DNA from 3 places in the Microbacterium sp. GW823-FHT02G05 genome. Region 2 is predicted to be linked to each of the others. Evidence: riboswitches for the same ligand, from Rfam matches in the RefSeq annotation. Region 2 holds a riboswitch; each other region holds the start of a gene.
The links. Region 2 has a riboswitch for thiamine pyrophosphate ahead of AC1REM_RS09855 (bifunctional hydroxymethylpyrimidine kinase/phosphomethylpyrimidine kinase). Riboswitches for the same ligand answer to the same signal wherever they lie in the genome.
Positions count from the first base shown of each region.

Region 1: it holds a riboswitch for thiamine pyrophosphate, as region 2 does, so the genes downstream of both, thiO (glycine oxidase ThiO) here and AC1REM_RS09855 (bifunctional hydroxymethylpyrimidine kinase/phosphomethylpyrimidine kinase) in region 2, are expected to answer to the same signal.
Region 3: it holds a riboswitch for thiamine pyrophosphate, as region 2 does, so the genes downstream of both, AC1REM_RS05130 (ECF transporter S component) here and AC1REM_RS09855 (bifunctional hydroxymethylpyrimidine kinase/phosphomethylpyrimidine kinase) in region 2, are expected to answer to the same signal.

Region 1 is NZ_JBXAJK010000002.1:1,103,904-1,110,818, reverse strand. It holds gene AC1REM_RS15265 (MFS transporter) at 1-648, opposite strand, end outside; gene thiE (thiamine phosphate synthase) at 730-1,413, opposite strand; TPP riboswitch at 1,426-1,528, shown strand; gene thiO (glycine oxidase ThiO) at 1,521-2,708, shown strand; gene thiS (sulfur carrier protein ThiS) at 2,711-2,959, shown strand; gene AC1REM_RS15245 (thiazole synthase) at 2,961-3,770, shown strand; gene AC1REM_RS15240 (ThiF family adenylyltransferase) at 3,767-4,915, shown strand; gene AC1REM_RS15235 (aldolase/citrate lyase family protein) at 4,953-5,756, opposite strand; gene AC1REM_RS15230 (fumarylacetoacetate hydrolase family protein) at 5,741-6,526, opposite strand; gene hpaD (3,4-dihydroxyphenylacetate 2,3-dioxygenase) at 6,545-6,915, opposite strand, start outside.
Region 2 is NZ_JBXAJK010000001.1:2,015,412-2,022,326, forward strand. It holds gene pheT (phenylalanine--tRNA ligase subunit beta) at 1-1,846, shown strand, start outside; gene AC1REM_RS09850 (NAD-dependent epimerase/dehydratase family protein) at 1,961-2,935, shown strand; TPP riboswitch at 2,928-3,023, shown strand; gene AC1REM_RS09855 (bifunctional hydroxymethylpyrimidine kinase/phosphomethylpyrimidine kinase) at 3,014-4,573, shown strand; gene argC (N-acetyl-gamma-glutamyl-phosphate reductase) at 4,799-5,851, shown strand; gene argJ (bifunctional glutamate N-acetyltransferase/amino-acid acetyltransferase ArgJ) at 5,848-6,915, shown strand, end outside.
Region 3 is NZ_JBXAJK010000001.1:1,083,065-1,089,979, forward strand. It holds gene AC1REM_RS05120 (ABC transporter ATP-binding protein) at 1-124, shown strand, start outside; gene AC1REM_RS05125 (D-alanyl-D-alanine carboxypeptidase family protein) at 192-1,715, opposite strand; TPP riboswitch at 1,792-1,901, shown strand; gene AC1REM_RS05130 (ECF transporter S component) at 1,894-2,517, shown strand; gene AC1REM_RS05135 (ABC transporter ATP-binding protein) at 2,520-3,986, shown strand; gene AC1REM_RS05140 (energy-coupling factor transporter transmembrane component T family protein) at 3,983-4,795, shown strand; gene AC1REM_RS05145 (hypothetical protein) at 4,810-5,202, opposite strand; gene AC1REM_RS05150 (nucleotidyltransferase family protein) at 5,192-5,821, opposite strand; gene AC1REM_RS05155 (DUF1801 domain-containing protein) at 5,849-6,325, opposite strand; gene AC1REM_RS05160 (helix-turn-helix transcriptional regulator) at 6,478-6,864, shown strand; gene AC1REM_RS05165 (VOC family protein) at 6,875-6,915, shown strand, end outside.

The DNA of each region.
Region 1 (6,915 bases), on a different contig from region 2:
GCGCATCCAGAACTCCCGCCAGCCGGTGCGCAGGTCGGCCAGCATGGTCGCCTTCTCGCCCTGCGCGGGAGGCGGGAGCTTCACCATGGCGAGGATGGGGATCGCGGCGAGCCATCCCGCCGCCTGCACCACCATCGCCCACGCCGGACCCGCGGTCGCAACGAGCACCCCGGCGATCGCGGGCCCGCCGATCGTGACGGCAGAGCGCACGAACGAGAGCATCGCATTGGCCTGCTGCAGGTGTGCCGGCGTCGTCAGCTGGGGGATGATGCCCTGCATCGCGGGGAGCACGAACGCGGAGGACGCACCGTTGACGGCTGCCAAAAGTGCGATGAGGGGAACGGTCGCTGTGCCGGTGAACAGCAGCACGGCGACCGTGCCGATGGACAGGATGTCGAAGACGTAGCAGGCCTGGATGATCAGCGCCCGCGGGAGGCGGTCGGCGACGACGCCGCCGATGAGCAGAAAGACGATGTTGCTGATCGTGAACGCGGCCAGCACTCCTGCCAGCGACGTCGCTTCGTTGTCGATCTGCAAGACCGCGAAGGCGAGTGCGATGGACGACATCGAGCCGGTGACCATCGTGATCGTGCGAGCGAGGAAGAACCAGCGGAATCCGCGATCCTGCATCGCAGCAAGGCCGCGCATCAGTAGGGGCTCCTTGCGTGCGGCATCCGCTCATCCTTTCACGGGTCCTCCGGCGGCGCGAAAGGGGAGCGGGTACGGCGCTCAGTCGAGCTGCGTGCGCAGCGCCCGTGCGGCGGCTGTGGGGTCGTCTGCTTCCGTGACCGCGCGGACGACGACGACTCGGGAGGCACCGGCGTCGATGACCTCGCTGAGCCGAGGGCCTGCGGCGATGCCGCCGATCGCGAACCACGGCTTCGTGGTCTTCGAGTCCGCGACCGCCTGAAGCGGATCGAGCCCGACGGCTGCCCGACCCGGCTTCGTCGGGGTCTCCCAGATCGGACCCGTGCAGAAGTAGTCGAGATCGGCGTCGGCGTCAGCCTCGGCGGCCTGTGCGGCCGAATGCGTCGAACGGCCGATGATCACGTCGGGACCCAGCAGGGCGCGTGCCTGCGTGGTGGTCAGATCGCCCTGGCCGACGTGGAAGACGTCGGCACCGACGAGGGCAGCGACATCGGCACGGTCGTTGACGGCGAAGAGCTTGCCGTGGCGCCGTGCGACGCGAGCGAGCACCTGCAGTGCTTCGATCTCGGCGCGGGCCTCCAGACCCTTGTCGCGCAGTTGGATGATGTCGACGCCGCCCGCATACGCCGCGTCGAGGAAGGATTCGAGATCGCCCGTCTCGGTACGAGCAGTCGTGCAGACGTAGAGACGCGCATCGTCGAGGAGCGCACGGCGGTGTGCGCGGACATCGCCGGACGCCGAGGGTGCGAAGGATGAAGCAGGCATACGCCCTAGAGTAGAGGGGTCCGCGGGAGCCCAGGAGAGGGCTGAGAGGGCCACGTGCCGACCGCTGAACCTGAAACGGATCATGCCGTCGTAGGAAAGGGCACGCAATGCGCATCGTTGTGATCGGCGCCGGAGTCGTCGGCTTGGCGACGGCCTTCGAGCTGCGGGAGCGAGGGCACGATGCGATCATCCTCGATCCCGACCCTGCGGGTGGAGCGAGCCGTGCAGCCGCGGGTATGCTCGCGGCGGTCACAGAGACCGAGTGGGCACAGGACGGGCTGCATCCGCTGATGCGGGATGCTGCAGACGCCTATCCCGATTTCGTCGCACGGCTGACGGCAGCGGGCGGCGACGCCGTGGGATATCGGGAAACGGCGACCCTTGCGGTGGCGGTGGACGCAGCCGACCGCGAGACCCTGACGCGGCTGGCGGTTCTGCAACAGCAGGGCGGTGCGGTCGTGGACCGGATGACGGGTTCGCGGGCGCGGGAGCGGGAACCCTCTCTCGGCCCGGCGGTGTCCGCCGCGATGGGGATCGCCGCCGACCATCAGGTCGATCCGCGGCGGATTGCGGCGTCGTTCCTGCGGGTGCTGGGCGCGGGCGTGCGCCGCGAGCGGGCTGTGCGTGTCTCGACGGACGCCCCGAACGGAGGGGAGCCGGCGCCCCGGTGGGTGCATCTCGCCTCCGGTGATGCTGTCCCCGCCGACGTCGTGATCGCAGCGACGGGCCTGGGTCAGGTGGAGGGCGTTCCCGCGCTGCCGGTGCGCCCTGTCTGGGGAGACATTCTTCGGTTGCGTGTGCCCGAGGCGCTGCGCCCCCTGCTGACGCACACGGTGCGCGCGCTCGTCCGCGGGCGCTCCGTCTATCTCGTTCCCCGAGAGGACGGAACCCTCGTCGTCGGCGCCTCAGTTCGCGAAGGCGGCGTCGCGGGCGTGCAGGCGGGAGGCGTGCTGGCGCTGCTGCGCGACTCCCAGACCGTGGTGCCCGGCATCGAAGAGTGCGAGGTCATCGAGATGATGGCGCGCCCACGGCCGGGGAGCCCGGATGCGACGCCGCTGATCGGCGTCGTCGAGCGCGGCCTCATCGTCGCGAACGGATTCGACCGTCACGGTGTGCTGCTCGCGCCGCTCGGCGCCCGGCTCGTCGCGGACCTCGTAGAGGGGCGCGCCATCGATCCGACCGTCGCCGCAGCCGTGCACCCCTCGCGTTTTCGCCCCGCGAACCCCCGTCCGGCACTTCCCGATCTCACCCCACCCGCGGTCGCCGTGCTCGACGGCGCCGGAATGAAAGGCTGACGATGACGACAACCCAGACCGTGCGCGTGAACGGCCAGGAGCAGGCGATGGCCGCAGACGCCTCCCTGCTCGACCTCGTGCGCTCCATGACCGGTCACGAACTGCGTGCTGACGGTTCCCGTGCAGACGGCGGACGACTGGGCGTTGCCGCCGCGGTCGGCGGCACCGTCGTGCCTCGTGGCCGCTGGGGGGCGCAGGCGCTCGCCGCGGGCGACGAGGTCGAGATCGTCACGGCTGTGCAGGGTGGCTGAGATGGCGACCGCTGTGGCACCCGCAGACATCTTCACCGTCGCTGGGGAGAGCTTTGATTCCCGGCTCATCATGGGCACGGGCGGTGCGTCGAGCCTCGCCCTTCTGGAGGCGGCGCTTGTGGCATCCGCCACCGAGATCACGACGGTCGCGATCCGCCGGTTCTCACCCGAAGGACGCGATTCGGTCTTCGCGATGCTGGAACGGCTGGGCGTGCGCGCGCTGCCGAACACCGCCGGGTGTTACACGGCCCGTGACGCGGTGCTCACGGCGCAGCTCGCACGCGACGCGCTCGAGACCGACTGGGTCAAGCTCGAGGTCATCGCCGACGAGGAGACCCTGCTGCCCGAACCGGTCGAACTGTTCCGGGCGACGGAGGAGCTCGTCGCGGACGGCTTCCGTGTGTTCGCCTACACGAACGACGACCCGGCGCTTGCAAAGCGCCTCGAAGATGTCGGCGTCGCCGCAGTCATGCCCGCGGGGTCGCCGATCGGCAGCGGGCTCGGCATCCTGAACCCGCACAACATCGAGACGATCGTGGCGCGCGCGTCGGTGCCGGTCGTGCTCGACGCGGGCGTCGGAACGGCATCGGATGCGGCGCTCGCCATGGAGCTCGGCGTCGACGCCGTCCTGCTGGCCAGTGCGGTCACCCGCGCGCAGGATCCGATCGCGATGGCGCGCGCGATGAAGGCCGGGGTTGAGGCGGGACGCCTGGCACGTGCTGCCGGCCGCATCCCGAAGCGTCCGCTCGCTCTCGCATCCTCGGCGGCCGATGGACTCATCGCCGCCCGTCCCTCGGAGGCTGATCTGTGACGCTCCCTCCGCTCGTCGCGCCCGGTGCGGTGCTGTCACCCGAGCGCGCTGCCAGGTTCGCCCGGCACCTGCCGCTACCGGGCATCGGGGCGGAGGGGCAACGCCGCATCGCGAGCGCTCGGGTTCTCGTGATCGGCGCCGGAGGTCTCGGCGCACCCGTGCTTCAGTACCTGGCCGCCGCCGGGGTCGGGCACATCACGGTGATGGATGACGACCGGGTCGAACGGACGAACCTGCAGCGGCAGGTGCTGCACGGAGAGGCCGATCTGGGAACGCCCAAGGCAGAGTCCGCGCGACGCGCGATCGGGGCGTTGGATCCGCAGGTTCACGTCACCGCCCATGTCGAGCGGCTCCGCCCAGACAACGCGCTCGCCCTCTTCCGTGCGCATGATCTCGTGCTGGACGGCGCCGACAACTTCGCCACCCGCTATCTCGTGAACGATGCCGCCGAGCTCACCGGCACGCCGGTCGTCTGGGGGAGCATCCTCCGGTTCGCCGCGCAGCTGAGCGTCTTCTGGCCCGGACGAGGGCCGATGCTGCGTGACCTGCATCCCGACATCCCCGATGAGGACGCGATCGCCGATTGCGCGACGGGCGGGGTTTTCGGTGCGCTCTGCGGTGTCGTCGGCTCTGCTATGGCCGTCGAAGCACTCAAGCTGATCTGCGGGGTGGGGGAGCCGCTCGTCGGACGCCTGGCGCGCTACGACGCGCTGGCCGGACGTTGGAGCGAACTGCGCTTCGGGATCGATCCTGATCGTCCCGCGGTCACCGACCTCGAGGAGGTGACGCTGCGCTGCGCGGTGTCATCGACAGGGCGACCCGACGACATCTCGGCGGGTGAGGTCGCCGCGCGACTGCGCGGCGCAGAGCCGGGGCTGGTCGTCGTGGATGTGCGCACGGCGGATGAGCGGGAGGCCGGATCGATCGAGGGGTCGCATCATGTGCCTCTCGATCAGCTGCTCTCCGGGGGCTGGCCTCTGCTGGCGGCAGCGCTGGGTGCCGAGGCGCACGACGGTGGAGACATCGTGCTCACATGTCAGGGAGGGATCCGCTCTGCGCGAGCGATCGACGCGCTTGCCGCAACGGTGCCGACCGGCGTGATGCTGCGCAACCTCGCCGGGGGCATGAGCGCGTACTCCGGGTGAGGCGTCGGTTCGACGGCTCACCCGGAGTACCTGCGCGTCAGTAGCTCGCGCGACCCTCGTCATCGGACGAGGGGATGAAACGTGCGGCCAGTGCCTCCGAGGCGCGGGCCAGCAGCGCGACATCTGCGCCGACGGCGACGAAGTCCGCGCCCTCGGCGATGTACGACTCGGCGGCGATCGGGTCGAAGGCGTTGACGCCGACCGGCTTGCCCGCGGCTGCGACCGCGGCGAAGGTGCGGGCCACAGCGGCGAGCACCTCAGGGTGTGTCTGCTGACCGAGATACCCCATGGATGCGGCGAGGTCGGACGGGCCGACGAACACCGCATCGACGCCGTCGACGGCGGCGATCTCGGCTGCGGCCTCGACCCCCGCGGTCGTCTCGATCTGCACCGTGAGCGAGATGTGCGCGGATGCCTCGGCGAGATAGTTCTCCACGCGGTTCCAGCGTGCGCTCCGGGCGAGAGCGCTGCCGACGCCACGGACGCCCTTCGGGGGATAGTGCATGGCGCGGACGGCGGCTTCGGCTTCCTCGGCGGAGGAGACCATCGGCACGATCAGATTCTGGGCGCCCAGATCGAGCACCTGCTTGATGAGCACCTGGTCGTTCCACGGCACACGCACGAGCGGCGTGATCGGGTAGGCGGCGGTGACCTGCAGCTGTGACTGCACGCTGTCGAGCGTGTTCGCCGAGTGCTCCATGTCGATCAGCAGCCAGTCCAGACCCGAGCCTGCGGCGATCTCGGTCATGACCGAGCTGCCCGCACACCCCCACATGCCGATGAGCGCACGTTCGGAAGCCGCGAGTGCCTCACGAAAGGACGGGCTCAGATGAAGTGGCATTCGATCGTTCCCATCGGTCCGTAGTCGCACAGCACCTGGTCGCCACGAGACACCCACATCGGGCGCGTGAAGGACCCCGCCAGGATGATCTCTCCTGCTTCGAGACGGGAGCCGTGCTGATGGAACTTGTTGGCGAGCCAGGCGACACCGGTTGCGGGGTGGTTGAGCACGCCCGCGGCCACTCCGGTCTCCTCGATCTCGCCGTTCTTGAACAGGAGTCCCGGAACCCAGCGCAGGTCGATCTCATCGGGGCGCTTGTGCACATCGCCGAGCACCATCGCCCCGTAGGCGGCGTTGTCGCTGATCGTGTCGACGATCGTGCGCCCTTCGAGTTCGATGTGCGAGTTCAGGATCTCCAGCGCCGGGACCGCGTAGTCGATCGCCGTCAGTGCGTCGTCGAGTGTGCAGTCCGGCCCCTCGAGAGGCGTCTTGAGCACGAACGCCAGTTCGACCTCGATCCGCACGTTCGAGAAATGATCGACCGGGATCTCGTCTCCCGACCGGTAGACCGTGTCGTCGAACATGACGCCGTAGTCGGGCTCGGAGATTCCCGTCGCCTGCTGCATGGCCTTCGAGGTGAGGCCGATCTTGCGGCCCACGAGGGTACGGCCGGCCGCGACCTGCTGGTCGCGCCAGACGCCCTGGATCGCGTACGAGTCCTCGACCGTGGCCTCCGGATAGCGCGCGGTGATGCGCGGGATGACCCCGTGCGTGCGGTCGGCTTCGGCGAGCTCAGCCGCGATCTGCGAGATGTCTGCTGGTGACAGCATCCGTCCTCCTCCTGGGGGTTAGAGCTGGTGGCCCAGCTTGTACTCGCCCTGCTTCCATTCGGGCATGGACTCGTCGTCGGCGGCGCGCGTGTACGAGAAGCCGTCGGCGCCGATGGTCACCGCCATCTCGGAGGAGTCGGTGCGCGCGACGACGGGCTGCGGGTTGCCGTCGAGGTCGAGCACCAGGCTGCCGTCGGTGTACCAGGAGGGAACGACCGGGTTGCCCCACCAGTCGCGACGCTGGTTGTCGTGCACGTCCCAGGTGACCACGGGGTTGTCGGGGTCGCCGGTGTAGTAGTCCTGGGTGTAGATCTCGACGCGGTGGCCGTCGGGGTCGCGCAGGTACAGGTAGAACGCGTTCGAGACACCGTGGCGGCCGGGGCCGCGTT
Region 2 (6,915 bases):
GATCCGCGGACGCGTGGGTGCGAGCGAGTTCGTCGCGCGGGCCGTCCGCGGCGTCGACCCTTCTCGACCGACTCCGCCATGGATGGTCGCACGTCTGACGCTTGCGGGCATGCGCTCGCTCGGAGTGCTGATCGACATCACCAACTACGTGATGCTGGAGCTCGGCAACCCCGTGCACGGCTACGACCTCGACAAGCTCTCCGGTGGCATCACGGTGCGTCGGGCGGCCTCGGGCGAGAAGATCGAGACTCTGGACGGCCAGGTGCGCACCCTGCACGTCGAGGACCTTCTCATCACGGACGAGTCCGGACCGATCGGCATCGCCGGTGTCATGGGCGGTGCGACGACCGAGATGACCGAGACGACGCGCAACGTGCTCATCGAGGCGGCGACCTTCGACCCGACCACGATCGCCCGCTCGGCGCGCCGTCACAAGCTGCCCAGCGAGGCGTCGAAGCGCTTCGAGCGCGGCGTCGACCCGCTCATTCCGTTCGTGGCCGCACGGCGCGTCGCCGATCTCATGGTCGAGTTCGCAGGCGGAACCCTGGACGAGCTCGGCGGCGCCGTGTTCGCGGAGGTCTTCATCGAGGGCATCCACCTGGCCTCCGGCTTCGTCGCAGGGCTCATCGGCGTCGACTACACGGCTGACGAGATCGTCGGGGCGCTGGAGACGATCGGCGCCGAGGTCACGGAGGAAGACGGCACCGGCTGGCACGTCATTCCGCCGAGCTGGCGACCGGATCTCACCGACAAGTGGACGCTCGCAGAAGAGGTCGCGCGCATCCACGGCCTCGACCGGATTCCTTCGGTGCTGCCGACACCGTCGGGCGGGCGCGGACTCACGCTCCTCCAGCAGGGGCGCCGACGTGTCGCGGACGCTCTGGCCGCGGCAGGCTTCGTCGAGACGCCGGCCTTCCCGTTCACGACCGACACGAGCAACGACCTGCACGGTTCGGCATCAGGGGAGCACCTGCCCAGCATCCGCCTGGCCAACGCTCTCGACGGCCAGGCCCCGTTCCTCCGGCGTTCGCTGATTCCGGGACTGCTGACGACCGCGCACCGCAACATCTCGCGCGGCATGGTCGACCTGGCGATCTTCGAGACCGGCACCGTCTTCCTTCCGGAACCCGGTGTGCAGTACGGCACCGCTGAGGTGCCGCCGCTCGGCGCACGGCCGTCGGATGAGGTGCTCGCGCAGCTGAACGCCTCGATCCCGCCGCAGCACCGCCACGTCGCCGTGCTGTTGACCGGCAACATCACCCCGCGACAGCCGGGTCGTGCGGCCGAGGCCGCAGGCCTGGCCGATGCCCTCGACGCGGTGCGAGTGATCGCCACCGCAGCGGGTGTCGACATCGACGTCGTGCAGGGCGAGCGCGCGGCGCTCCACCCGGGACGCACCGGCGTGCTGAGCGTGCGCGGTGAGGAGATCGGCTACGTGGGCGAGCTGCACCCGACGGTCGCCGCGGATGCAGACCTCCCTGCCCGGGCCGTCGTGCTCGAGTTGGATCTCGATCGCGTGCTGACCCTCGCCGGTGAGCGTGTCGTCGTCGAATCGCTCTCGACGTATCCTGCGGCGACGCAGGATGTCTCGCTCGTTGTGCCCGCGACGGTGCCCGCGGCCGACGTTCGCGCTGCTCTCGTCGAGGGAGCCGGCGCGTTGCTGGAATCGGTGCGTCTGGTCGACGACTACCGCGGTGAGGGCGTGCCGGCGGACGCGAAGAGCCTGAGCTTCGCCCTGCGCTTCCGTGCATCGGATCGCACGCTCACGGCGGCAGAGGCGTCAGAGGCGAAGCTCGCCGGTGTCGCCGTCGCGGCCGAGCGCTTCGGCGCCACGCTGCGCGAGTAGGTCGCGGAAGAACTGTGGAAGGCGGGCAGCCCGAGAGGGGGGCGTGCCCGCCTTTCCCGTGCGCCCACAGCGAACCCGCTTCCCTTGTGGGGCGGATGCTGATGGCATGGCGTCATGACGGACGTTCTCATCCTCGGCGGAACCGGATGGCTGTCGGGTCGCGTCGCCGCGGGGTGGGTGACGGCGGGCGCAGCGGTGACGTGTCTGGCGCGGGGCGCACGTCCGGTACCCGCCGGTGCCACGCTCATGCAGGCCGATCGTGACGATCCGGATGCCTATGCGGGGGTCGCCGGGCGAGAGTGGGACGAGGTGGTCGACATCTCCTCGCAGGCGTCGCACGTGGCGGCTGCCGTGCAGGCTCTCGGTGAGCGGGCGGCGCATTGGACGTACGTGTCGAGTGCCTCGGTGTACAGCGATGACGAGACGATCGGGGCGGATGAGTCGGCTCCGAGACATGCGCCTGCGCGCCCCGGAGACGAGTATGAGTACGGTGCGCAGAAGGTCGCCGCGGAGGATGCCGTCGCAGCGCTCGGAGACCGGGCGCTGATCGTGCGCCCCGGCCTCGTCGTCGGCGCGGGGGATCCGAGCGACCGGTTCGGATACTGGTCGGCGGCTTTCTCGCGCGCCGGTGCTGGCCCGGTCCTGCAGCCGGAGACGGACGGGCGCCGCGCACAGTTGATCGATGTCGAGGATCTCGCCCGCTACATCGTGGATACTCGTCACTCCGGTGTGGTCAACGCGATGGGGGATGTCCTGCCGTTGGGGGGCCTTCTCGCTCGCATCCGGACGATCGCCGGCCACACGGGTGACATCGTGACGGCACCGGACGAATGGCTGGTCGCCCGCGACGTGCAGTACTGGATGGGCGCCCGCTCGCTTCCGCTGTGGCTGCCGGCGGACATGCCGGGGTTCATGGCGCGCTCGAACACGCGCTTCACGCAGACCGGCGGCGTGCTGTCGCCGCTGGAGGTGACGATCGACCGTGTGCGTGCGGACGAGGAGGCGCGCGGCATCGATCGTGAGCGCCGGGCTGGGCTGACACGCGTCGACGAGAGGGAGCTTCTGCAGCGGATAGACTGCCCGCAGTGACACGGGGTGCCGCGCCATCGCGGCTGAGAACAGACCCGTCGAACCTGATCTAGTTCGTGCTAGCGAAGGGATGTCGCAATGAGCGATCGTCTGCGTGTGCCATCATCCGTCTCTGCCGCCCGCACGGGCGCGCCGTTCATTCCGCGAGTGCTCAGCATCGCGGGCAGCGATCCGTCCGGTGGGGCCGGGATCCAGGCCGATCTGAAATCCATCTCTGCCAACGGCGGATTCGGGATGGCCGCGCTGACCGCCCTGACCGCCCAGAACACGCAGGGGGTGCGCGATGTGCATGTGCCTCCGGTGTCGTTCCTCCGTGCGCAGCTGGAGGCGCTCGCCGAAGACATCCAGATCGATGCGGTCAAGATCGGGATGCTCGCTAACGAGGACGTCATCGTCGAGGTGGCGCGCTGGCTGGTGGAGGTGCGCCCCGGGGTCGTCGTGATCGATCCGGTCATGGTCGCCACGAGTGGGGACCGCCTGCTGGACCCTGCGGCGGAGGATGCGTTGCGCAGACTGCTGCCACTCGCGCACCTGGTGACGCCGAACCTGCGCGAGCTCGCAGTGCTGACCGGCCGAGAGATCGGTGAGGAGTGGGATGCGGCGCTGGATGCGGCGGAGCAGCTGTCGCTCGATCTCGGCACCGCCGTGCTCGTCAAAGGCGGGCACCTTGCCGGCGCCCACACTCCCGATGCCCTGGTCGATGCTGCTCGTGCGCTCCGGCAGGAGTTTCCCGGGGCGCGCATCGACACCACGCACACGCACGGGACCGGATGCTCTCTGTCATCGGCGCTGGCCACGCGTCGCGCGTCCGGCGAGGACTGGCCGACCGCCGTGGCCTCCGCGCGTACGTGGCTGCGGGAGTCTCTGGAAGCGGCAGACGAGCTGCAGGTCGGGAGGGGAAGCGGACCCGTTCATCACTTTGCGGGCCTGTGGGCGCGGGGGAGCGTGATGACGCGCCCCCAGGCCGAGCAGCTGGCCTCCGACTGGTGGGAGATCATCCGACCGATTCGTGACGGCATCGACGAGCTGCCCTTCATCCGTGCACTCGCGGACGGCACGCTCGCGCACGCGCCGTTCGTGTTCTACCTCGCACAGGACGCGCTCTACCTCCGGGAGTACGCCCGCGTGCTCGCGGAGGCGGCGCGCCTGGCCCCGACATCTGAGGAGCAGGCGTTCTGGGCGGGATCCGCACAGGGCGCGATCGCCGGGGAACTTGAGCTGCACGCGTCCTGGCTCACCCCCGCGCAGGGCATCACTGCCGAGACATTCGCCGCCGCGCAGGCTCCGGCAACCACCGCCTACCTCGACCACCTCCGTGCCACCGCGTTCGACGGCGACTACGCCGTGCTGATCGCCGCACTCCTGCCCTGCTTCTGGCTGTACTCCGATCTGGGGGAGCGCCTGCACGCGGGGGCTTTCGGCGAGTACGCGCGCGATCCGGAGCATCCCTACGCTTCCTGGCTCGCGACCTATGCCGACCCCGCGTTTGCAGAGTCCACCCAGCAGGCGGTCGCCTTCGTCGGGCGGGCCGCAGGATCCGCGAGCCCTGAGGTGCGAGAGCGGATGCTGCGCGCGTTCACCGCCGCGTCGCAGCACGAGCTCGCCTTCTTCGCTGCACCGCTCCCCGTCGCACTGTGACGGCGAGATGACGGTGTGATTTGCGCAGGCCGGGCGCGGCGCGTTATCGTCGCGGCATGCGCTCGGCCTCTCACACCGCTTCGACACTCGTCTCGAGTGTCGCTGGTGCGCGCCGACGTCAGGGCGGACGCCGACTCTAGGCGACCCCTGCGCTCCTGCCTTCGGCGGGATGAGTGCCGGTGTCGCCGCCCCGGTCCCTCCAGCTCCGACCGTTAAGGTAGATACATGACGTATTCCGTCGCCGTCTCCGGCGCATCCGGCTATGCGGGTGGCGAGATTCTTCGCTTGCTCGCTGGCCACCCCGACATCGAGATCCGCACAGTGACCGCGCATTCCAATGCCGGCCAGCCGCTCATCGAGCACCAGCCGCACCTGCGTTCGCTCGCACATCTCACGCTGCAGGACACGACGCCCGCGATCCTCGCCGGTCACGACATCGTGTTCCTCGCGCTGCCGCACGGCCAGTCCGGCCAGTACACCGACGCGCTCGGCGACACTCCGCTCGTCATCGACGCAGGAGCCGATCATCGCCTCACCTCGCAGGACGCGTGGGACGCCTTCTACGGCGGCGCATTCCACGAACCCTGGTCCTACGGCGTTCCGGAGCTTCTCGTCGACGGGACCAAACAGCGCTCCCACCTTGTCGGGGCGCGGCGCATCGCCGCTCCCGGATGCAACGCCTCGACGGTGAGCCTCAGCCTTGCGCCGGGCGTCGCCGCCGGCGTCATCGATCCGTCCGACATCGTGGCGGTCCTCGCCGTGGGTCCCTCCGGAGCGGGCAAGAGCGCGAAGACGAACCTGCTCGCGAGCGAGATCCTCGGTTCCGCGAACCCCTACGCGGTCGGCGGCACCCACCGCCACATCCCCGAGATCCGGCAGGCGCTCGCTGCGGCATCCGGCGTCGCCGACGATCGCATCCGGATCTCCTTCACTCCGGTTCTCGTGCCGATGTCGCGCGGAATCCTCGCGACCGTCACGGCACCGATCGTCGAGGGAATGAGCGACGTGCAGATCCGCGCGGCGTGGCAGGACGCCTACGGCGATGAGGCCTTCGTGCAGCTGCTGCCCGAAGGGCACTTCCCGCGCACGGCTGACGTGCTCGGCGCGAACACGGCCCTGATGGGCCTCGCGATCGACCGTGCGGCGAACCGTGTCACGGTCGTCACCGCGGTCGACAACCTCGTCAAGGGCACCGCGGGCGCGGCCGTCCAATCCATGAACATCGCGTTGGGTCTTCCCGAGGGCACCGCGCTCAGCACGAACGGAGTAGCCCCGTGAGCGTCACCGCCCCGCAGGGATTCGAAGCGGCCGGAGTCGCCGCAGGCCTCAAATCGACCGGCAGGCCCGACGTCGCCGTCGTCGTGAATCGAGGACCGCGGAAGGTCGGTGCCGCCGTGTTCACGAGCAACCGCGCCAAGGCCAACCCGATCCTGTGGTCGCAGCAGGTCGTCGCCGATCGCGTCGTCGAGGCCGTCGTCCTGAACTCCGGGGGAGCGAACTGCTTCACCGGCGAGTTCGGTTTCCAGACGACGCATCAGACGGCGGAGAAGGCTGCGGAGCTGCTGGGCATCAGCGCCGGCGACGTCGTGGTCTGCTCCACCGGGCTGATCGGCGTCGGCGACGAGACGTTCCGCGCCAATGTGCTGGCCGGCGTCGAGGCCGGCATCGCGGCGCTCAGCGCGGACGGCGGACAGAGCGCGGCCGAGGCGATCATGACGACCGATTCCGTCTCCAAGACGGCCGTGGTGCAGGGCGACGGCTGGACGATCGGCGGCATGGCGAAGGGAGCGGGCATGCTCGCACCGGGGCTCGCCACGATGCTCGTCGTGATCACGACCGACGCCGACCTCGAGGCTTCCGAGGCGGATGCACTGTTGCGTCGCGCGACGGGCGTGACGTTCGATCGCCTCGATTCGGACGGCTGCATGTCGACGAACGACCAGGTCACCCTCCTCGCGAACGGCGCATCGGGTGTCCGTCCCGATCTCGACGAGTTCGCGGCAGCGCTCACCGGGCTGAGCCAGGAGCTGGCACAGAAGCTGCAGGGCGATGCCGAGGGCGCCAGCCATGACATCACGATCGAGGTCCGCGGCGCTGCGAGCGAAGAGGACGCTGTCGAGGTCGGCCGCTCCGTCGCTCGCAACAACCTCTTCAAGGCCGCCATCTTCGGCAACGACCCCAACTGGGGCCGGGTGCTCGCCGCGATCGGCACGACCCGTGCCGATTTCGACCCCTACAACGTCGATGTCTTCATGAACGGCGTGCGCGTCTGCACGGCAGGCGGGCCCGATCGCCCGCGCGAGGAGGTCGACCTGACCCCGCGCGCGACGCACCTCGTCATC
Region 3 (6,915 bases), 930 kb from region 2:
CCCGCTCACGGAGTCGACACCGGTCCTGGTCGCGGGCGACGCGGTCGATGCCGAGCAGGTCGGGGTCGCCGCCTCTGAGGCGTCCCCATCTGGCGACAGGGGCGAGAGCCCAACCGGCGCCTGAGCCGTTCCGGCACACGCATACGACAGCGGGTCCGTCCCTTCGGGGGCGGACCCGCTGTCGTATGCGGCTACTGTGCGTCGATTCCCAGAAGCTCCAGCGGGTGGGTCAGGCGCCACCAGAAGGAGGGGCCATCGATGTCCTCCGCAAGCTCCGCCGCGACCGTCGTGTCATCGAGTGGGCCGGTGACCGTCAGTGAACCCGCATCCGCACCCTGCGTCCAGTCTTCTCCGAGCGCGTAAGAGCCTGCTGTCGAGGCGACCGCACCGTTCCACAGCACGACCCGGGCATCCTTCGCAGCGACCACGGGGACCTCCGCGCCCCACATCGTCCGCACCGTGCCCAGCACGTCGCCCTTCGTGACCGTCTGCGGCTGCGCCTTCAGGGCGGCCTCGACCTCGGTGAACAGTGAGCGGCTCGCGGTGACACGCTGCTCACCATCGGCCTGCCCGAGCACGGAGGCGTACACGCGTACGGTCGTCCCGCCGACCTCGATGTCCTTCGCGGACAGCAGGTTGTAGAGAATGTCCGGATCTTCGCCGATCGTGCCGGTCTTGACACCGATCACACCCGGATCCTCCAGTACGAGCTTGTTCGTGTTGGTCACGAGCCCCGCACCGGGGATATCCGCCTCCTTGGTCGCCACGATCTCCGCGATGACCGGGTTGCTCTCCGCGAGAGCGGCAAGCTGCAGGAGCGCGCGCGGCGTCGCTGTGTTGCCCCAGCCGATGCCGGAGGGGTTCTCCAGCTGGATATCCGTGACCCCGCGATCACGGAGCCATGCCGTTGCCGCGATCACGAACTCGGAATCGGAACCCCAGATGTCATCCGACAGGCGATCGGCGTAGTTGTTCGCCGACCCGAGCAGGATGCCCTGGAACAGCTGATACTGCGTGAGCGTCCCGTCAATCGGCACGTCGAGCGCCGACTGGTCATCACGCCGGTAGTCCCAGTGGACTTCGCTGTCATCGCTCGTGAACGCGAACGAGGTGCCCTGCTCACCCAGGCCGAGCGGCATGCGCTCCAGTGCGGCGAGAACCGTGACGACCTTGGTGATCGAGGCCATAGGCGCGGCTTCTTCCGTGGACGCCACGGCCGAAAGGCCCTCGATTCCCACAGCGGCGCTGCCGACGGCTGGCCACGTGATGGTCGCGAGTGCGGCGGCCTCGGGTGCGTAGGTCGCGGCGTCGATCGTCGGCGCCACCTCGTGCAGGGGCCAGAGCGCCATAGCGGAGGCGTAGACGATGCCGGTCGTTGCAAGCACGGCGAGCGGCGGCAGGACTCCCGATCGCAGGAACGAACGCCGCGGAGCCCCGGCGGTCAGCGCGGGGCCGGCGGCGGCACCGGTCAGGGGAGCCGGCGGGGTGGGCGTGGAGCCTGCGGCAACGGTGGCGACGTCGATCCAGCTGAGCGCGGGACGTCCGGTCGGGGCCGGGGCGGTTGCGGGTGGGCCCGCAGGTGCGAAGGTCGGCAGCTCTCCCGTCTGCTGCGCGCGCAGCGCGGCGCGGGTCCCGGGAGCATCGGCGCTGGCGGGAGCGTCCATGCGAGGCGCAGCTGCGGGGTCAGCCGCCGCCTCGGGAGTGTCGGTGGTCACCGTCCTAACGTAATGGACGCGTCCCTTGTGTCGTCTGCACGCGCGGTCTGCGACCGTGCACGGCGGGATATGATGACCTCAACACCACGGGAGTCCGGTGATCCGGGCTGAGAGGAAGCGAAAAGCGCTTCGACCGTCGAACCTGATCTGGGTCATGCCAGCGCAGGGAGGAGAAACAATGTCTACTGTCACGCCCACACGTCTCGGCCTTGGTCGTCCGGAACTCTGGCGCTGGCGCGTCGTCGACATCGTCGTCGCGAGCGTCATCGCGGTCGCCTGTGCGGTGATCTTCCTGCTCTGGAACGTCGGATACGAGGCGCCGAGCACCCTGCTCAAGCCGCTGCTGCCGGGCCTTCAGGGCCTGCTGGCCGGCCCATGGCTGATCGCCGGCGTGCTGGGTGGGCTCATCATCCGCAAGCCGGGCGCGGCGCTGTACACCGAGCTCGTCGCCGCGGTCATCTCGGCTCTGATCGGCAACCAGTGGGGGCCGCTGACGATCGTCTCGGGCGTCGTTCAGGGTCTCGGCGCCGAGCTGATCTTCCTCATCTTCCTGTACGGCGTATGGCGTCTGCCGGTCGCGATCCTCGCGGGTGCCGGTGCGGGACTCGCCTGTGGCATCAATGACCGCATCCTCTGGTACGCGGGTGCCGACACTCTGTTCACGACGGTCTACATCGCCTCGACCACGGTCTCCGGCGCCATCATCGCGGGCTTCGGGGCCTGGCTGATCGCGCGCGGTCTCGCGGCGACCGGCGCACTCAACCGCTTCGCCTCCGGGCGGGCGGCCACAGCCCGGGTCTGATCATGGGCGGTGCGGCGGCGCCGACCCCGGCCGCGCTCGAGGCGCAGGCCTGGGGGTGGCGCTATGCGACCCGGCATCGGTGGGCGCTCTGCGAGGTGACGCTGCGGATCGAACCGGGGGAGCGCGTGCTGCTGCTCGGCGCCTCAGGCTCGGGCAAGTCGACTCTCCTGCAGGGGCTGGGTGGTGTGCTCGGCGGCGCGGATGAAGGAGAGGAACTCGGCGCTCTGCTCGTCGACGGGGTGCCTGCCGCACAGGCCCACGGCCGGGTCGGCATGGTTCTGCAGGATCCGGACACGCAGACGATTCTGGAGCGCGTCGGCGACGACGTGGCGTTCGGATGCGAGAACCTGGGCGTCCCGCGAGACGAGATCTGGCCGCGGGTGGACGCTGCGCTCGACGCGGTCGGGCTCGACCTGCCGCTCGACCGGTCGACCGCCGCGCTGTCCGGAGGGCAGAAGCAGCGGCTTGCGCTCGCGGGAGTGCTGGCGATGCGCCCCGGTGCGATCCTGCTGGACGAGCCGACCGCGAACCTCGACCCGGACGGCGTCGCCGAGGTGCGCGATGCGGTCGCGGCGGCATTGGATGCCACGGGCGCGACGCTCGTCGTGATCGAGCATCGCATCGACGCCTGGCTGGATCTCGTCGATCGGGTGATCGTGCTCGGGACGGAAGGCGAGACGACGGTCGTGCACGCGGATGGCACGCCTGAGGCCGTGCTCGGCGCCCGAGGAGCAGAGCTCGCCGCTGCGGGAGTATGGGTGCCGGGGCATCCGCCCGCAGTTCCGCCCGCGCCCGCCGTGACGCCGGGGGAGGAGCTGCTGCGCACGCGCGACCTCGTCGTGGCGCGGCGGCGCGGTGTGCCGGTCGCAGGCCCCTTCGAGCTCACCGTGCGCGCGGGTGAGGCCATCGGGATCGTCGGCCGCAACGGAGCCGGGAAGTCGACGCTCGGTCTCACCCTGGCCGGTTTGATCGCACCGGAGAAGGGGCGGGTCGAGGCATCCGCGGTTCTTGCGGATGCTGCGAAGGGTGACCCGATCTCGTGGTCGTCACGTTCCCTGCTCACGCGCATCGGCACTGTGCTGCAGAGTCCGGAGCATCAGCTCCTCGCGCGCACGGTGCGTGACGAGCTTGCGGTCGGCCCGCGGGCGCTGGCCCTGCCCGAGGACGAAGTCAACACGCGCGTCGATGACCTCCTCGACCGTCTGCGGCTCACCGCGCTCGCTGCAGCGAATCCGTACACACTCTCCGGCGGCGAGAAGCGCCGACTCACGGTCGCCGCCGCGCTCGCGACGCGTCCTCGGGTGCTTGTGCTGGATGAACCGACGTTCGGGCAGGACGCGAAGACCTGGGCGGAACTCGTCGGCATCATCGCCCGTCTGCGTGACGACGGTGCCGCAGTCGTGGTGATCTCGCACGATGAGCAGGTGCTGCGTGCACTGCACGCGCGTCGGATTGAGGTGGGGGCATGACAGACCTGCTCTCGCGCGACACCGGCCGTGTGGTGCGCACCGGCCCGATCGCGCCGCGCAGCGCGCTCGCGAAGCTTGCGGCCGCGCTGCTCATCTCGGTGCCGCTCATCCTGTCGATCGATGTGCTCTCGGCGTCGGTCGCCCTGTTGCTGTCTGTGCCGCTGCTGCTGATGTCAGGTCTGCGCCCGCGTGAGTTCTGGCTGCGGACCGCCGTGCTCTGGATCGCTGCCCCCCTCAGTGCCGTGACGATCGCGCTGTACGGGGCAACGAGCGGCACGATCTACTTCGAGTGGCTCGTGATGCGCGTGAGCGAAGGATCTCTCACGCTCGCTGCGGCGACAGCCCTGCGCGTGCTGGCGATCGGCCTGCCTGCCGTCGTGCTGTTCGCCACCGTCGACCCCACCGACCTTGCCGACGATCTCGCTCAGCGTCTGCGCCTGCCTGCGCGATTCGTGATCGGCGCGCTCGCCGGACTGCGGATGCTCGGTCTCCTCGCCGACGACTGGCGGGCACTCGCGCTTGCTCGTCGCGCACGGGGCGTCGCAGACCAGGGGCGCATCCGCAGGGGCCTGGGCATGGCCTTCGCCCTCTTCGTCCTCGCTATCCGCCGTGGTTCATCGCTCGCGACCGCCATGGAGGCCCGCGGGTTCGGTGGGCACGGTCGACGCACATGGGCGCGTCCGTCTCGGTGGGATCGGGGCGACACGATCCTGCTCCTGGTCGCCGTGATGATCCCGACTGCTGCGCTCTCGGCGGCCGTCTTCTTCGGGACCTGGAACTTCATCCTGGGTCCGTCCGTCGCGGGATAGGCGACGGCGGGGCTTCAGAGGAGGCGGACGGCGTTCATGAGCTTGGTGGCCGCATTCTGCGCTTCGGTCACTCGTTGGGCGGCCATCGGCGCTGCGCCGTAGCCCGCTGCGGACTTCATGCTGATCAGGCGCTGGAGCGGGGCGGCGAGCGCCCGATCCGCGCGCTTCAAGAGAGCGACGGCATCGCTGTGGTTCGTCGAGTTCGAATACTCTCCCAGTCGCGCGCAGCAGATCGCGTCTGCCGCTGCGATGCCGGCATGAACGTAGAGCGTCACCAGAGTGTTCGGACTGGCCCCACCCAGGGTGTGCAGATCTCCCGCATCGTTCCAGAAGCCCTCGGCTTGTGCGATGCGCCCGGCGCGGTCGGACGCCGAGCACTCATTGGTTCGGGGAGCTTTAGGCGTCATTCATCGTTCCTTCGCGTAGCGCTCGTCGCAGCCAATCGACGTCTCCCGCGAAGACTATTCCCTGCTCAGCGATCTCGCGGAACAGCGGCGTCAGAGGTGTGGACAGCACATCCTGGTCTGTGACGTCGATGATGCGTGCATCATTTCCGGTCCACCGCGTCGCGTCTTCCGCGAGCTGTGCGACATCGGCACTCCATGCCTCGTCGGATGCACCCTCGGGGCGGACCAGGAAGATGTCGATGTCGCTGTCCTGCCGCATCTCATCGCGGGCGGCCGAGCCGAACAGCGCACCGAACACGGGCGGTATCGTCCACCCCGACACCTCCGCGCCGAGTCGTGCGACCAGTGCCGACTTGAGAGATGCGATCTGACGGATCGCCTCCGCTGCCAGATGGTCCTGGTTCAGCGAGAATGCGAGGGAGCGCCCGACACGGTGTGGATTCACGATGCCCTGCTGTGAGAGCCGGGCGAGCGAATTGCGGATGCCGACGGGCGATCGGTCGGGAATGAGCGTCTGCAACTGAGCGACGGTGAAGTGCGAATCAGCCCGCGCGAGCACGCTGAGCACGTCACCATCGACGGTCGAGGTGACGACACCGAACGGATGCTGCAATTGCATTACATAATTCTATACGCTCGTACAGAATTATGTATCTTGTTTGAGTCCGTCGACGTCTGCTCCCTGCGCGGCGCGACGGACGATCTCGCTGAGTCGGTCCCAGGCGGTGTCGTCGGGATCGATGAGCGCGTACGCCGTGGGCCACAGGCCGCTCGGATCGTCGAGGCTCGCCTGGGCGCTCACGCCGAAAGTGGAGTATCGCTCCTTGTCCATCTGCCCACTGCGGAAGAAGACGATGACCTTGCCGTCACGGGAGTAGCCGGGCTGCCCGTAGTACAGCTTCGGGGTCAGGTCCGGAGCGACGTCCGCGACGATCTTGTCCAGGCGTTCGGCCATCTGCCGGTCGCCCTCGGGCATGCTCGCGATCTTGGCGCGCTGTTCCTCCGCTTCGGCGGCGGCCTTCGCCGCCCCCTTCGCTCGTCGGGCGTCGGCCTTCAGCTCCGCGGCGCGGGTCTTCATCGCCGCACGTTCCTCTGCAGAGAACTTCCCGTCTGTCGATGCCATGTCAGTGGTCTCCCTTGTCGTGTGCGAACCACGCTAGCGAGCGGGATGCTGCGCTGCTTCTCGATTCCTGACCAGCCGGAGCGGATCGCTTCCGGCACAATGAGGGGGTGGGTGAGGCAGGGGATCGACGCGACATCAGGGTCATCCGCCGTGTGCGCGACCGGATCGATCGCGAGTTCGCCCAGCCGCTCAACGTGGAAGAGCTTGCACGCGGCGCCCTCATATCGGCCGGTCATCTCAGCCGGGAGTTCCGCCGTGTTTACGGGGAATCGCCCTATTCCTACCTGATGACGCGCCGGATCGAGCGGGCGATGACGCTGCTGCGGCGTGGAGACCTGTCTGTCACAGAGATCTGCTTCACAGTGGGGTTCTCCTCGCTCGGCACCTTCAGCTCGCGCTTCTCGCAGCTCGTCGGTGTCTCGCCCAGTGCGTATCGGGAGGACCGGTCTCGGTCCGTCGAAGGCATTCCGGCATGCCTGGCGAAGCAGATCACGAGACCGGTCAGGAATCGAGAAGCGGCCACCGCCGGAGCGTCCTAGCGTGGCGGGCATGGATATCTCGATTCACTACACGTTTCTTCCCCACACCGA